3 regions of the Agromyces molybdatiresistens genome follow, and region 2 is predicted to be linked to each of the others. Evidence: predicted binding sites of a transcription regulator. Region 2 holds the regulator's gene; each other region holds the start of a gene.
What was found. The regulator LexA, encoded in region 2, represses DNA repair genes until DNA is damaged. The targets are predictions, from matches to a motif close to TCGAACANNTGTTCGA.

Region 1 (4,807 bases), 480 kb from region 2:
CTCGCGCGCCCGATCGGCGTCGGCGACCTCGATGCGGTCGGCGGCCGCGACGTGCGCGAGGAACGGCAGGACCTCGCGGCCGAGGACCGAGACCCGACCCTGCTGCACCGACCGGACGATGCCCTCCCGGAGACGCCCGTCGCGCTCGAGCGCCGTCGCGTTCGCCTGCCGCTGCCACTCGAGGCTGGCGCCGACGATGGTCGCCGAGTAGGCCGCTGCCGCCGCCGAGAGCGCCAGGACGGCGACCGAGTTCACGGTGACGAGCACCGCGGCGGGCACGTCGAGCGCGCTGGAGTCCGCCGTCCCGATGGCGAGGATCGCGAGCACGGCCGCGGCCACCGCGCCGGCGAGCAGGAGCGAGATCCACGTGCAGAACGGCGCGAGGGACAGGATGAGCATGCCGACCACGAGCGGGCCGTAGTCGTCGTAGAGGTACCGGTCCGCCCCGACGGTGCTGAGGTACTCGGCGACGGCGCCCGCGACCGCGAGCGCCACGACGTACCAGAGCCGGTCGACGGTGAACGGCGCACTGGTGGCCCGCACCGAGACGGATGCCACGATGCCCGCGACGGCGACGAGGATGATGCCGAGCGCCGCAGCGATCGGCGAGCCGACCTCGTCCCAGTGCCACGCGGTCAGCGCGACCGATGCGCCCACGGCGAGCACTGCGCCGATCGGGACGAGCGGCGCTGCGGCGACGCCGCCGATCGGGTCGACCTCCTGCTGGGTCAGTCGCATCGTGCCGATCATGCGCCGCCCTTCGGGACCGACAGCATGACGGTCGTGCCGACGCCGGGCCTCGACCAGATGCGGGCGCGACCGCCCTCCTGCTCGACGCGTCCGCGGATCGAGGTCTTGAGTCCGATGCGATCCTCCGGGACGTGGTCCGGGTCGAAACCCCGACCGCTGTCGACGATGACGACGGTGACCTCGCCGTCGCTCGGCCCGATCGCGAGTTCGACATCCTCGACGCCGGCGTGACGCGCGACGTTCACGAGGCACTGCGAGACGGCGGCCTCGAGCGCCGCGCGACGCTGGGGGCCGATGAGCGCGAGCGCATCAGGGGAGCCCGAGAGGTTCACGGTGAGGCCGGCGGCGCTCGCCATCGCGAGGGCCTCACCCAGGCCGTGGGATGACGCGGCGCGGACGCTGCCCCGGCGGTGCGCGCCGTCCGTCATCGTCGAGGCGCTCGCGCGCGCGGCGGAACGCGCGTCGGCCGCGCCGCCCGTCCCGCCCGAGCGCAGCGCATCGGTCGAGCCGGATGAACCGCCGGCCGCGGCATCCGTCGCCGCGTCGGCGGGCCCCGCGACATCCACCTGCTCGGAATGCTCGGACGCCCAGTCGCGGCCGACGATGAGGGTCAGGTCGTGACGGATGGCGGCGCGCAGACGTTCGTCGACCGGCCCGGACCCGGCCGCCGCGATGGCGACGAGGTGGCTGAGCGCGGTGTCGTGCAGCCGGGCGATGGCTCGCAGCTCGTAGTCGTGCCGGATCACCAGCTCGCGCGTCTGCTGGCTCGCCCGGTGCAGGGCGGTCTCACGGCGGCCGTCGCTGCGCGTCAGCGAGTCGAACACGCGCGCGACGATGACGAGGCCGAGTGCGGCGGCGGCCGCCGCGTTCGGGGCCCAGGCTCCGCCGGCGATCGCTGCGCCGAGCAGGCTCGCCGCCTCGCCGAGGCCCCAGCCGAGGGCGGCCCACGTGATCGCGATGCGCGACCCGACGCCCGCGCCGCCGACGAGCAGCAACGCCACGCGCGGCATCGCCAGGACGGCGTTGTTCGTGGTCTCGAATCCGTTGCCGGGCTGCATGACGAGCGCGGTGATGCCGAACACGACCGCCGTGCCGCCGAGCAGGTAGGTCACGGTGAGCGTCACGGACGGGTTCAGCGTCACCAGTGCGTAGAGCAGCGCCTGCACGACGATCAGCACGGTCGCGACGACGGCCGCCCGCCGGTCTGAGATCCCGTCGGGGCCGGAACCGATCACGACCGATGCGATGGCGACCATGAGCGCGGTCGCGAGGCACACCGCGCCCGCGGCATGGCCGGCACTCGCGAGCGCCCGGCTGAGGGACGCGCGCGCGAGGTGCTCGGGCAGGCCGAGGGTCATTCGTGCTCCGATCCGGCCGTGCGGGGGAAACACGGCGCTGGCCGGATTATCGCATTCACCCCCGCCTGGGCCGAAGTCCGGCTCGGGAGCAGACCACGTCCCGATCGAGCGCGTTCGGCTGCGGCGCTGACGGCCCGGCCGTCAGAAGAGCATCGCCGGGGCCGCATCGGCGAGCGCGGCGGCATCCGCCACCTCACTTCGCCGCCGCGGCGCGAACCTCTCCGGCCCGGTCGCACCGGGCTGTCGATCGGTCGCACCGGCTGCACCGTTCCCCGTCGCTCCGATCGCGGCGGAGGACTGCACGCTGCCCGTCACCACGTCCTCCCGGCCGCGCTCCATCCGGTGCGCACGCATGAGGGGGCGGATGCGGGCGGCGAGCCACTCGCGGTACGCCTTCGGCGCGTAGGCGGCGGAGCCCGGGAACATCGCGCGGTACTGGGGAACGAGCTCGGCATGCTCGCGCTCGAGCCACGCGAAGAACCACGGCTTGACCGAGCCGCGCAGGTGCAGCGCCGAGTAGATGACGCTCGTCGCTCCCGCGGCCTTCGCCCGCCGGAGCGCGTCGTCGAGGTGCGCCCGCGTGTCGGTGAGGTACGGGAGGATCGGCATCAGGAACACGGTGCAGTCGAAGCCGGCGTCGCGCACGGCGGTCACGGTCGCCAGGCGCGCGGCGGTCGTCGGCGTGCCGGGCTCGATCGACCGCTGCAGCTCGTCGTCATACACTGCGATCGACATCGCGAGGTCGATCGGCACGTGCTCGCGTGCGCTCGCGAGCAGCGGCAGGTCGCGGCGCAGCAGGCTCCCCTTCGTGAGCACGCTGAACGGCGTGCCGCTGCCGGCGAGCGCGTCGATGACGCCGGGCATGAGCGCGTAGCGCCCCTCGGCGCGCTGGTAGGGGTCGGTGTTGGTGCCGAGCGCGACGGGCTCGTGCCGCCAGGATGGGCGCGCGAGTTCTCGCCTGAGCACGTCGGCGACGTTCACCTTCACGATGAGCTGGCGGTCGAAGTCGTCGCCGGGCCCGAGGTCGAGGTACTCGTGGGTGGGCCGGGCGAAGCAGTACACGCAGGCGTGACTGCAGCCGCGGTAGGGGTTGATGGTCCACCCGAACGGCACGTACGACCGGCCGGGGACCTTGTTCAACGCCGACTTGGCGAGGACCTCGTGGAAGGTGAGGCCGGCGAACTCGGGAGTCTGCACCGACCGGACGAGGTTGTCGAGACGGGCGAGGCCCGGCAGCGTGCCCTGCTGCTCGACGCCGATCTCCTGGCCGTTCCACCGCATGCCTTCATTCGAACACATGTTCGAATCGGTGGCAAGCCGACGCACGGGGCGCCGACACCTCCGCGCAACGCCCCCGCAACGCCGCCGAGCTACGCTGTGGCGATGCCACGGACCCCCGACGCCGAGCGCTCGCGGCGCGCCGGCGTGTCCGACGGGCCGTCGGGACGAGCGCTGGCGTGGCGCCGCCTGGTGCTCATGGTCCTGGGCATCGCGTACGGGATCGGCCTGTGGACGGTGCTCTTCTGGCCGGTGCACGTGGACGGCGAGGGCGGGCTCATCCGGGTCGACGGGATCATCGACGTCCTCGCGGGCATGGGCATGCCCGCCGGGATCCGCTACTCGCTCGTGCAGTCGGGGCTGAACGCCGTGCTGTTCCTTCCGTTCGGCGCGCTCTGGGCGGCCTGGTTCCGTCGACCGCGGTTCCACCTCGTGATCTCGGCGACGCTGCTCGCGTCCGGCGTGAGCCTCGCGGCCGAGTTCGCGCAGCGCGCGTTCCTGCCCGACCGCACGTTCGACCTCCGCGACGTCGTCGCCAACGGCGTCGGCGCCGGCATCGGGGCGCTGGTCGTGGTCCTCGCGGTGCGACCCGCGCGCGTCGCGGCCGGGGTGCCCGACCGCATCCCCGGCCGCGAGCGCGTGTAGATCCGACTCGTCATGCGGCGCGCGCCCGCGCATCGAGCGCGAACTCCTCCCCCGCCCAGCGGCGCCGGAGCCAGCGGTCGTGGCTGGCGACCACGACCGCGCCCGGGAATCCGCCGAGGGCCTCCTCGAGGTCGACCGCGAGCGCGAGCGAGAGGTGGTTCGTCGGCTCGTCGAGCAGGAACACGTGCGGCGGCGACGCGATGACGAGCGCGAGCGCGAGCCGACGCTGCTGCCCGACCGAGAGCCGCCCGACGGGCCGGTCGAGGTCGCGCGGCGCGACGAGGCCCAGCCCGGCGAGCGGAACGCGCTCGGCGCGCCGGTCCCCCAGCGCCAGCTCGTAGATCGCGCGCGGCGAGGCATCCGGATCGGCGAATCGCACGTCCTGTTCGAGGAGCCCGACCCGCAGGCCGCGGCGACGATGCACCACGCCCCGATCGGGCGCGAGCCGCCCGGCGAGCACCGAGAGGAGCGTCGACTTGCCCGCGCCGTTCGCGCCCGTGACGAGCAGCCGCGTCGCCGACGACACCCGCAGCGCGGGCACGTCGAGCCGGCCGGCGACCGACACGTCGGCGAGCTGCAGCAGCAACCCCGGGGCATCCGACGGCGCGTGCGCCCCCGCCGGGATGCCCGCGAACGCCAGCGGCACCGGCGGGCGCGCGACCTGAGTGCGCTCGAGTTCGGCGAGCCGCACCTGCGCGTTGCGCACCCGCCGCGAGACCGCCTGCGCCACGTTCTCGCCCTTGAAGTGCGTGATGAACCGGTCGTTGTCGCTCGGA
Region 2 (4,807 bases):
ACCGCATCCTCCGAGGCCGCTTGCGCCACCCGGCTGAGGGCCGGCAGCTCCTCGCCGAGTTCGTCGGGGACGTAGGCCCGGTACCGGCCCGGAGCGCGGTCCTTTCGGCCGAGGTGCGTGATGTCCTCCGGGTTCCAGAGCAGATCGACGTAGTGGGCCATGGGGTGTCTCCTGACGTCGATCGCGGAGTACGTATATTTACTTTATAGCATCTAACCTCAATTTCGTGTGAAGGTCGCATCGCTTGCGCGCGAGGACCCATCCACGGGCAGACGCGAACGATGCGTCCATCGAAGCTGACGACGTCGCCGAGCTGCAGCTGCCGTCCGCGTCGTCGATCAACCTCACCGTTCACGGCCACATGGCCGTTGAGGATGGCCTCCTTCACGTCTCCGCCGGAGTCGAGGAGCCCTCCCGAACTTCACGAACTGCCCGAGGCGGATGACTTCCCCACCGATCGGGACGTCGTCGATCGGAGCCGGCTTCGTCATCCCCGAATGCTGGTCCGCGGTCAGCCGGTCGCCAGTGCAACGCGGACGATCCGAACGGCCACGGGTGCACGGACGATCCCTCAGCGAGACCGCGGTGCTAGCTTGACCGGAAGCGGAATGGAGCATCGATGGAGATCGTCATCATCGCAGTCGTGGTCGGGATCGCACTCCTGGGCGGGCTCGTTCGGATCCTGACGGTCCGGGACCGTCGCAACTCCCAAGGGTCGGATCACGCTGCGGACGCATCGCACGCGGAAGCGAAGGCCCGTGGCTACGGTGCCGGTGCTGCCCGGGATGCCGGGTCGGGCGCAATCCCCTGATCGACGTCGAGGCCTGGGGCATCGACCACGATTCCCGATTCCTCAACGAGCCTGACGCTCAGCGATCATCGGCGACCGCACTCGGTCGAGCACGGATGGAACGTGGCGCCGCGCAGTCCTGCTGAACGAATCGTCGCGACCAGATCGCGATGGACGAGGGCGTCTCGGCGGCCAGGTCACTGCGACATGGACACGGGACGAGCGGACCATGGGCGGCTGGTTGCTGTTCCCTGCCCGTGCGAACGCGGCGTCAGCCCCGAGCCGGTGGGACCGTCTTGCGCATCACGGTCTTGCTCTTGCCGATATGGCGCTCGAACGTGAATCCCGCCTTCTCGAACATGGCCCTCGTGCCGTTGTGGAGGAACGAGGACGACGTCCTCGTGCCGGGGGCGAGCTCGTTGGGGAACGAGACCACCTCGCCTCCGCCGGCCTGCGCGATCATCTCGAGCGCGCCATCCAGCGCCTCCCGTGCGACTCCCGAACGTCGATGGTCGCGGTCGACGAAGAAGCACGTGATCCGCCACGGCGCCGGGCTGGTCTCGCCCGCGTCGTACTGCTTACGGTGGTAGATGTTCGGCAGTTCGACCGGACTGCCGTACTCGCACCAGGCGATCGCGTCGTCGCCGTCGAAGACGAGCGCGGCGTGCGCAATGCCCTCCGCCACGAGTCGCCGCTTGAACGTGGGCCGGTCGTATTCGCTCTTGGCGGTGTGCTCCGTGTCGTCGTGGAAGTACGAGCAGTAGCACCCGCCCCACACCCCGTTGTGCTTCTGCGCGAGCGCCAACCACGCCGGGAAGGTCTCGGGAGTGAGTGGCTTGATCACGTGCGACGTCGTTGCGCCCATATCACCGGCCCCATGTGTCGGGCCAACGCGGCGATGTCGATGCGGAGGATCGCCCGCCGCGCGTGCCATGCCGTCATCCTGCCAGCATCACCGATCGATGTCACGGCTCTCATCGCCCACCCGAAGACCGGTCGAACGTCACGCAACCGGCGCCGGAGCAAGCACGAACGCGGAACGCGGAACGCGAGGCGACGGCGCGGCGCTGTTCGCAGACGACCTGCCCGGCTCGCTGCCCTCTTGAGCCCCGTCAAGAGTGACACCGCACCGCTCGGCGAATCGTGACCGTTCGTCTCCAGGGCGGTTCGCCCGCATGCTCGGCCCTTACTCGCCCGCCGGAAGCACCAGCTGCTGGCCGGGCTGCACCACGGCGTCGTCGAGCCCGTTCAGGCGCATGATCTCGAAGATGACGTCGCGCGGGTCGGCCGATGGGGCGATGGACTCGGCGATGGCCCAGAGGGTGTCGCCGGCGCCGACCTCGATCGTCTCGAACGCCACCACGGTTCGGCCGTCGTCGATCCCGGCGACCGCGCCGCCGCTCGAGAGCACGCCCACCAGCACGCCGAGCGCGATGGGCAGTGCGGCCAGGGCGGTGACCACGACCCGACCGCGCCGGGTGAGCCTCAGTCGGGTGCGCGCCGTCGACGAACCGAACGCGGGCATCGTCTGAGCCGCACCCGCGGCCCCCATCACCACTGCACTCATTCCGCACCTCCCGTGGCTCCAGCCCCGCATCCGGCCCTCGGCCGGGAGGGCCGGATACGAAGCTGTGTTCCGAATATATCTTCGAAGATTCGACGCCGCAAGCACCGGAAGTGGGATTTCCGGGGCCGGATTCCGCGACACACTCGAACGGATGTTTGTCGCGCGCGTGCGAGGCGGATACAGTTTCGAATGTCCGACGACAGTCGAACATCGACCACCGACATCCGGGCCGACGCGGTCCCGACGAGAGGCGAGGCACGTGAGCATCGACATCGACCAGGCACGCGGCGCGAGCGGCCGGTCGCGTCGGCGCAAGACGCTGAGCCCGAAGCAGCTCGCGATCCTCGAGGCCATCCGCGCGTCGGTCGCCGACCGCGGCTACCCGCCGAGCATGCGCGAGATCGGCGACGCCGTCGGCCTCTCCTCGCTCTCGAGCGTCACGCACCAGCTGAACCAGCTCGAACTCGCCGGCTACCTGCGACGCGACCCGAACCGCCCCCGCGCGCTCGAGATCCTCATCGACCTTCCTGGCACCGAGAACCGCTCGCCCTCGGTCGAGCCGGCACCGGTCGGCGACGCCGCCATGGTCCCGATGGTCGGGCGCATCGCGGCCGGCGTGCCGATCACCGCCGAGCAGCAGGTCGAGGAGGTCTTCCCGCTCCCCCGCCAGCTCGTCGGCAAGGGCGAGCTGTTCATCCTCAAGGTCGTCGGCGACTCCATGATCGACGCGGCCATCTGCGACGGCGACTGGGTCGTCGTCCGTTCCCAGAAGACCGCGGAGAACGGCGAGATCGTCGCCGCGATGCTCGACGGCGAGGCGACGGTCAAGGTCTTCCGCCAGCGCGACGGCCACACCTGGCTGCTCCCCCGCAACTCCGCGTTCGAGCCGATCCTCGGCGACGAGTCCGAGGTGCTCGGCAAAGTCGTCGCGGTCCTCCGCACCGTCTGACGGACGGCCCGGCACTCAGCGCCCGGCAGCGACCGAAGCCGGAGACGACGAGGGCGGATGTCGCGGGCTCACCCCCGCGGCATCCGCCCTCGGTCCTCGGGTCAGGCCGTCGCGACCGCGACCCCTTCGCGCACGGAGCGCGTGGCCTCGACGATGTTCGCGAGCGAGGCGACCGTCTCGTCGTAGCCGCGGGTCTTCAGGCCGCAGTCGGGGTTCACCCAGAGTCGTCCGGCGGGCACGCCGTCGACCGCGCGCTCGAGGAGCGAACGCACCTCCTCGACGCTCGGCACGCGCGGCGAGTGGATGTCGTAGACGCCCGGGCCGACGCCGTGGTCGAAGCCGCTCGCGGCAAGGTCGCCCACGACCTCCATGCGGCTGCGCGCCGCCTCGATCGAGGTCACGTCGGCGTCGAGCTCGCGGATCGCGTCGATGACGACGCCGAACTCCGAGTAGCAGAGGTGCGTGTGCACCTGCGTCGCGGGCGCCGCGCCGCCGGTGGCGAGGCGGAACGAGCCGACCGACCAGTCGAGGTACGCCGGCTGGTCGGCGCGCTTCAGCGGAAGCAGCTCGCGGAGCGCGGGCTCGTCGACCTGGATGACGCGGATGCCCGCCGTCTCGAGGTCGCGGATCTCGTCGCGGAGCGCGAGCGCCACCTGCCGCGCGGTGTCGCCGAGCGGCTGGTCGTCACGCACGAACGACCACGCGAGGATCGTGACGGGCCCCGTGAGCATGCCCTTGACGGGCTTCTCCGAGAGCGACTGGGCGTACTCCGACCACTCGACCGTCATCGGCGCGGGCCGCGACACGTCGCCCCAGAGGATCGACGGCCGCGTGCAGCGCGAGCCGTACGACTGCACCCAGCCGTGCTGCGTGACCGCGAAGCCGTCGAGGAGCTCGGCGAAGTACTGCACCATGTCGTTGCGCTCGGGCTCGCCGTGCACGAGTACGTCGAGGCCGAGGTCCTCCTGCAGGCGGATGACGCGGGCGATCTCCTCGCGCATCAGCTCGCGGTACGAGGCATCCGTCAGCTCGCCCTTCACGAGGCGAGCGCGGGCGCGCCGGATCTCGGCCGTCTGCGGGAACGAGCCGATCGTCGTGGTGGGCAGGGCCGGCAGCGCGAGGTCCTCCTGCGCGGCCACCCGCTCGTCGTAGGCGGCGCGCGCGAACGCGCTCGCGTCGAGTGCGGCGAGGCGGTCGCGCACCGCGGGCACGCGCACGCCCGGCGCCGCCTCGCGGTCGGCCAGGGCAGCGGATGCCGCGTCGAGCTCGGCCTCGATGGCGTCGCGCCCCTCAGCAAGACCGCGCGCGAGCGCCGCGACCTGCTCGACCTTCTGGTCCGCGAACGCGAGCCAGCTCACGAGGCGCGGGTCGAGCGCGGTCTCCTCCGTCACGTCGTGCGGGACGTGCAGCAGCGAGGTCGAGGTCGACACGGCCACCGACCCCGAGAACGAGCGGAGCGCCTCGGCGCGCGCGAACGCGTGCGCGAGGTCGCCGCGCCAGA
Region 3 (4,807 bases), 330 kb from region 2:
CGCGCGTCGACCCGCACGGGCGCCGCGTCGGCGTCGACGAGCGCGACCGGCAGACGCTCGCGGAACACGCTCGCGGGCGCGAGCGCGGGCAGGCTCCCCGGCCAGGGCGCCTCGGCCGCCACCCGCTCGGGCGCCCGGTCGCCCCACGGCACGAGCACCTGGCGGTCGGCGAGCATGCGCCCGCCCCCGATCGCCGCCGTGACCACGCCCTCGTGCCCGAGCATGCTCTGCACGCGCGTGAGCCCGTGGTGCACGCGCTCGTCGGGGCCGCCGCCCCAGAGCCCCTCCTCGTGGTTGCCGGTCGAGTCGACCCGTTCGGGCACGATCCGCAGCCGCACGATCGCGGCCTCGAGCCCGGCGTCGGCGGTGCCCGATCCCTGCAGCTGCCAGCGCACCCGGTCGACCACGTCGGCCGGCGTGAACCAGTGCGGGTGCAACCAGCTGCGGCTCGAATGCCCGCCGCGGTCGTCGTCGAGTTCCACACGGATGCCGGTGCACACGAGCCGCACGGACCGCATCCGGTCGATGAACTCCTCGGCCCGGACGCGGAACGCGAACGCGAGCTGGTCGACGCGCTCGAGCGGCGGCTCGAAGTGCTGCTCCACCTCGAAGTCGGGCGGGGGAGTGCGCGGTGCCACGCGCGACTGCTCGCGCCCCGCCGCGCGGTCGTGCGCGAACGCGCCCGCCGCGCCGAATCGCCGCCGCACGTCCTCCTCGGGCAGCGCGGCGAACTCGCCGAGCGTGCGGACGCCCAGCCGATGCAACAGGGTCGTGGTGCGCGCGTCGGCCACGAGCGAGACCGGCAGCGGCGCGAGGAACCCGGCCGAATCGCCCGGCGGCACCGCGAAGACGGGACCCGCGGCCCGCGCCGCCTGCTCGGCCGCGAACGGCCCGTCGGCGACGCCCACGCGCGCGCCCGCGATGCCGAGCCCCGAGGCCGCCTCGAGGAGCGCCCGCGCCGCGGCATCCTCACCGCCGTAGTACCGGACCGGACCGCGCGCCCGCATCGCCAGCGCGCCCGGCCGCAGCACCTGCACGCCCGGGACGATCGCCTCGATGCCGCGGACGACCGGCTCGAACGCGCGGTGGTCGAGCGCGGCGTCGTACTCGAGCACCGTGAGCGCGGTCGAACGGTACTGCGCCTCGCGGAGTCGCAGCCCGCGCGTCACGCCGTCGCGCCGGGCCGCGGCCGAGCACGAGTGCACGAGCCCCTTCTCGGTGAGGGCGACGGGCAGCGCAGGGTCGATGCCGTGCTCGCGGCACGCGGCGAGCACCGGCCAGTCGGGGCACCAGAGCACGATGGTGCGCACGGCCGGGTTCACGACGCCCTCGCGGCGAGGTCGGGGGCGGATGTCGCGGCCGCGACATCCGCGTCGACCCGTCCGGGCGCGCCCGACCGGACGGCTCCGCCTCCCGCGGCGACCGCCCGGATCGCGGGCGGCGGCCCCGCCGTGGTCGGCCTGATCGAGGTCGGTGCACCCGTGTCGTCGACCGCGGCGAACCCGAGGTCGCCCGCGGGCAGCCGCAGGCGGCGCCGACCGCCCCGGCCGACCTCGCCGCGCCCGGTGACCCGCACGACGACCTCGCGCTCGGCGAGGTGCCCGTGCCCGTGGTCGAGGCCCGTCCACTCGCTCTGCTCGAGTTCGAGGCGGGCGTCGCTGCCCGGCCAGTCGCCGTCGACGAGGAGCAGGGCGCCCCGCTGGCGGAGCCGCGCCGCGAACCGCGACGTCTCGGCGGGGGCGAGCCGCCCGACCGGGCGCACGGCGACCACGGGGATCACGTCGGCGAGCGCCGCCGCGACCGTCAGCCACTGCCGGCCGGGGTCGGGCACGAGCACGAGCCGCTCCAGGTCGATGCCGAACCGCGCCGCCGCCTCGACCCCGAACTCGGGGATGCCCGACACCGCGACCCAGCGGCCGCTCTGCGACGGCCCCGCGAGCGCGGCCATGAGCAGCGTGATCGACCCCTCGACCTGCACGACCGCGCCCTCGCGGAGCGCGCCGCCGGGGAGCACGCTCGCGAGCGCCGGGTGCGTGGGGACCGCGCGCGAGTCGAGCCTCGTCGCCTGCATGCCCCGGATGCGCGCCTGCAGTTCCTCGACCCGCTCGAGCTGCGCCGCAGGCGCCGGCTCGGGGGCGATCGCGCCGTCGGGCGCGGGTCGGGCAGCGGTCATCGTCACCCCTCAATGTTCGAACACATGTTCGAATGAGGCAAGTCGCGGATGCCACTCGTCCACACCCCCGACCGGGGGCCGCCCGACCCCGCAGCGCGTGCGCACGCTTCCCAGGAGCCAGGCGCCGAATGCACCGTCTCTCAGGAGGACACGCCGTCGAGAACGGCGACACGCCGGAAGATCCTGAGAAGGGCAACGAACGCAGGCGGATCAAACGCGAGAAGGCCGGATCCGAAGATCCGGCCTTCTCGACAACGCGTGCGCGAGGGGGGACTTGAACCCCCACGCCCGTTAGGGCACTAGCACCTCAAGCTAGCGCGTCTGCCATTTCCGCCACCCGCGCGTTGTCTCGGCCCTGATCGCTCAGCGGCCGTAGAAGACATTAGCACGGTTTCCGAGGCCCCTCCGACCACCGGCGGTCGCCCGGCTCGGCCGAGCGGCACAGGCGCAGATCAGGTGCGGAAAGCACGATTTCCGGGTCTCCGCCCCGGTGCCGGATGCCGCGGCGAGCGTCCGAGGGAGCTCGCCGACGCGCACGCTAGCGTGGACCGCATGGCCGAGACGCTCCCGACGACCCCCGCGCCCGAACCCGAGCGCGAACCCGAGCTCGACGAGACCGCGATCATCGCCCGCGACCTCATCCGGTTCGACACGACGAACCACGGCGAGGGCCGGTCGAACGGCGAGCGCGAGGCCGCCGAGTACGTCGAGGCGCGCCTGCGCGCGATGGGCCTCGATCCGGTGATGCACGAGTCGGCCCCGCGCCGCGCGAACGTGGTCGCCCGGATCCCCGGTGCCAACCCCGACAAGCCCGCGCTCGTCCTGCACGGCCACCTCGACGTCGTGCCCGCCGACCCGCGCAACTGGAGCGTCGACCCGTTCGCCGGCGAGATCCGCGACGGCATGCTGTGGGGACGCGGGGCGGTCGACATGAAGGACATGGACGCCATGATCCTCACCGCCGTCGGCGACATCCTCGCCTCCGGCCGGCTGCCCGAGCGCGAGCTGATCCTCGGGTTCTTCGCGGACGAGGAGGCCGGCGGCCTCTACGGCGCGAGCTGGCTCGTCGACGAGCACCCCGAGCTCTTCGCGGGCGCGACCGAGGCGATCAGCGAGGTCGGCGGGTATTCGATCACGGTCGGCGGTCAGCGCGCGTACCTCCTGCAGACGGGGGAGAAGTCGCTCCTCTGGATCCGGCTCGTCGCCCACGGCACCGCCGCGCACGGATCGCGCCGGGTGAGCGACAACGCCGTCACGAAGCTCGCCGAGGCGATCGCGCGCATCGGCCGGCGCGAGTGGCCGCTCCGGCTCACGGGCACGACCCGCGAGCTCCTGGCGGCCATCGCGGGGGCGCTCGGCGTCGACCCCGAGCAGGTCTCGCCCGACGAGCTCGCGCTCGCGACCGGGTCCGCGTCGGGGTTCATCACCGCGACCCTCCGCACGACGTCGAACCCGACGCTCCTGCAGGCCGGCTACAAGCACAACGTGATCCCCGATCGGGCAGAGGCGCTCGTCGACGTGCGCACCCTGCCCGGCGAGGAGGACGCGGTGCTCGCCGAGCTCGCCGAACTCGTCGGCCCCGACGTCGAGATCGAGATCGTGCACCGCGACGTCGGCCTCGAGGCGCCCACGCACGGCCCGCTCGTCGACGCCGTCACGCACGCGCTGCACGTCCACGATTCCGAGGCGACGGTGTTCCCGTACCTGCTGAGCGGCGGCACCGACAACAAGTCGCTGTCCCGCCTCGGCATCGCCGGGTACGGCTTCGCGCCGCTGCGCCTGCCCGACACGATCGACTTCCCTGCGATGTTCCACGGGGTGGACGAGCGGGTGCCGCTCGACGCACTAGTCTTCGGTAGGCAGGTCCTGAGGGACCTGCTGCTGGCGTACTGACGCCGGAGTTCGTTTCCCGACCACGACGGTCCCGTGCCCTTCGCGCGTCGAGGGGCGGAAGGATGCCCCCTTGCTCGAAGCCCTGATCCTCGGCCTCGTGCAGGGACTCACCGAGTTCCTGCCGATCTCCTCGAGTGCGCACCTGCGCATCCTGGGGGAGTTCCTGCCCAATGCGGCGGACCCGGGGGCGGCGTTCACCGCGATCACGCAGCTCGGCACCGAGGCCGCGGTCGTGGTGTTCTTCTGGCGCGACATCGTCCGCATCATCCGCCAGTGGTTCGGCGCGTTGCGCGGCCGCGTGCCGCGCAACGACCCCGACGCGCGCATGGGCTGGCTCATCATCGTGGGCTCGATCCCGATCGTGGTGCTCGGGCTGCTGTTCCAGGACCAGATCGAGACCGTGTTCCGCTCGCTCTACGTCGTCGCGACGATGCTCATCGTGTTCGGCATCGTGCTGGGGCTCGCCGACTGGGCCGGCGCGAAGCGGCGCAAGCTCGACGACCTGACCTACCCGCACGGCATCTACTTCGGACTCGCGCAGTCGCTCGCGCTGATCCCCGGCGTCTCACGTTCCGGCGGGACGATCACCATGGGACTGCTGCTCGGCTACGAGCGCGCGGCCGCCGCGCGATACGCGTTCCTCCTGGCCATTCCCGCGGTGTTCGGCTCGGGCTTCTACCAGCTGTTCAAGAGCTGGGGCGAGCCCGCCGTGTACGGCCCGCTCGAGACGGCCGCCGCGAC

Region 1: a site for LexA is predicted at 3,398-3,413, ahead of ACULK2_RS05540 (Rv2578c family radical SAM protein). Genes of this name have one in related genera too.
Region 3: a site for LexA is predicted at 2,190-2,205, ahead of imuA' (DnaE2-dependent mutagenesis accessory factor ImuA'). Genes of this name have one in related genera too.

Annotation. Positions count from the first base shown of each region.
Region 1 covers NZ_CM188258.1:1,218,442-1,223,248, reverse strand. Annotated here, with positions in the region: gene ACULK2_RS05550 (hypothetical protein) at 1-738, opposite strand, end outside; gene ACULK2_RS05545 (sensor histidine kinase) at 747-2,108, opposite strand; gene ACULK2_RS05540 (Rv2578c family radical SAM protein) at 2,250-3,389, opposite strand; gene ACULK2_RS05535 (VanZ family protein) at 3,492-4,031, shown strand; gene ACULK2_RS05530 (ATP-binding cassette domain-containing protein) at 4,042-4,807, opposite strand, start outside.
Region 2 covers NZ_CM188258.1:1,695,042-1,699,848, reverse strand. Annotated here, with positions in the region: gene ACULK2_RS07775 (Fic family protein) at 1-161, opposite strand, end outside; partial or broken gene ACULK2_RS07770 (RNA-binding S4 domain-containing protein) at 269-491, opposite strand; gene ACULK2_RS07765 (hypothetical protein) at 620-811, shown strand; gene ACULK2_RS07760 (GNAT family N-acetyltransferase) at 1,062-1,655, opposite strand; gene ACULK2_RS07755 (LysM peptidoglycan-binding domain-containing protein) at 1,977-2,357, opposite strand; gene lexA (transcriptional repressor LexA) at 2,629-3,306, shown strand; gene metE (5-methyltetrahydropteroyltriglutamate--homocysteine S-methyltransferase) at 3,408-4,807, opposite strand, start outside.
Region 3 covers NZ_CM188258.1:2,023,714-2,028,520, reverse strand. Annotated here, with positions in the region: gene ACULK2_RS09360 (DNA polymerase Y family protein) at 1-1,322, opposite strand, end outside; gene imuA' (DnaE2-dependent mutagenesis accessory factor ImuA') at 1,319-2,173, opposite strand; tRNA gene ACULK2_RS09350 (tRNA-Leu) at 2,433-2,516, opposite strand; gene ACULK2_RS09345 (M20/M25/M40 family metallo-hydrolase) at 2,726-4,066, shown strand; gene ACULK2_RS09340 (undecaprenyl-diphosphate phosphatase) at 4,137-4,807, shown strand, end outside.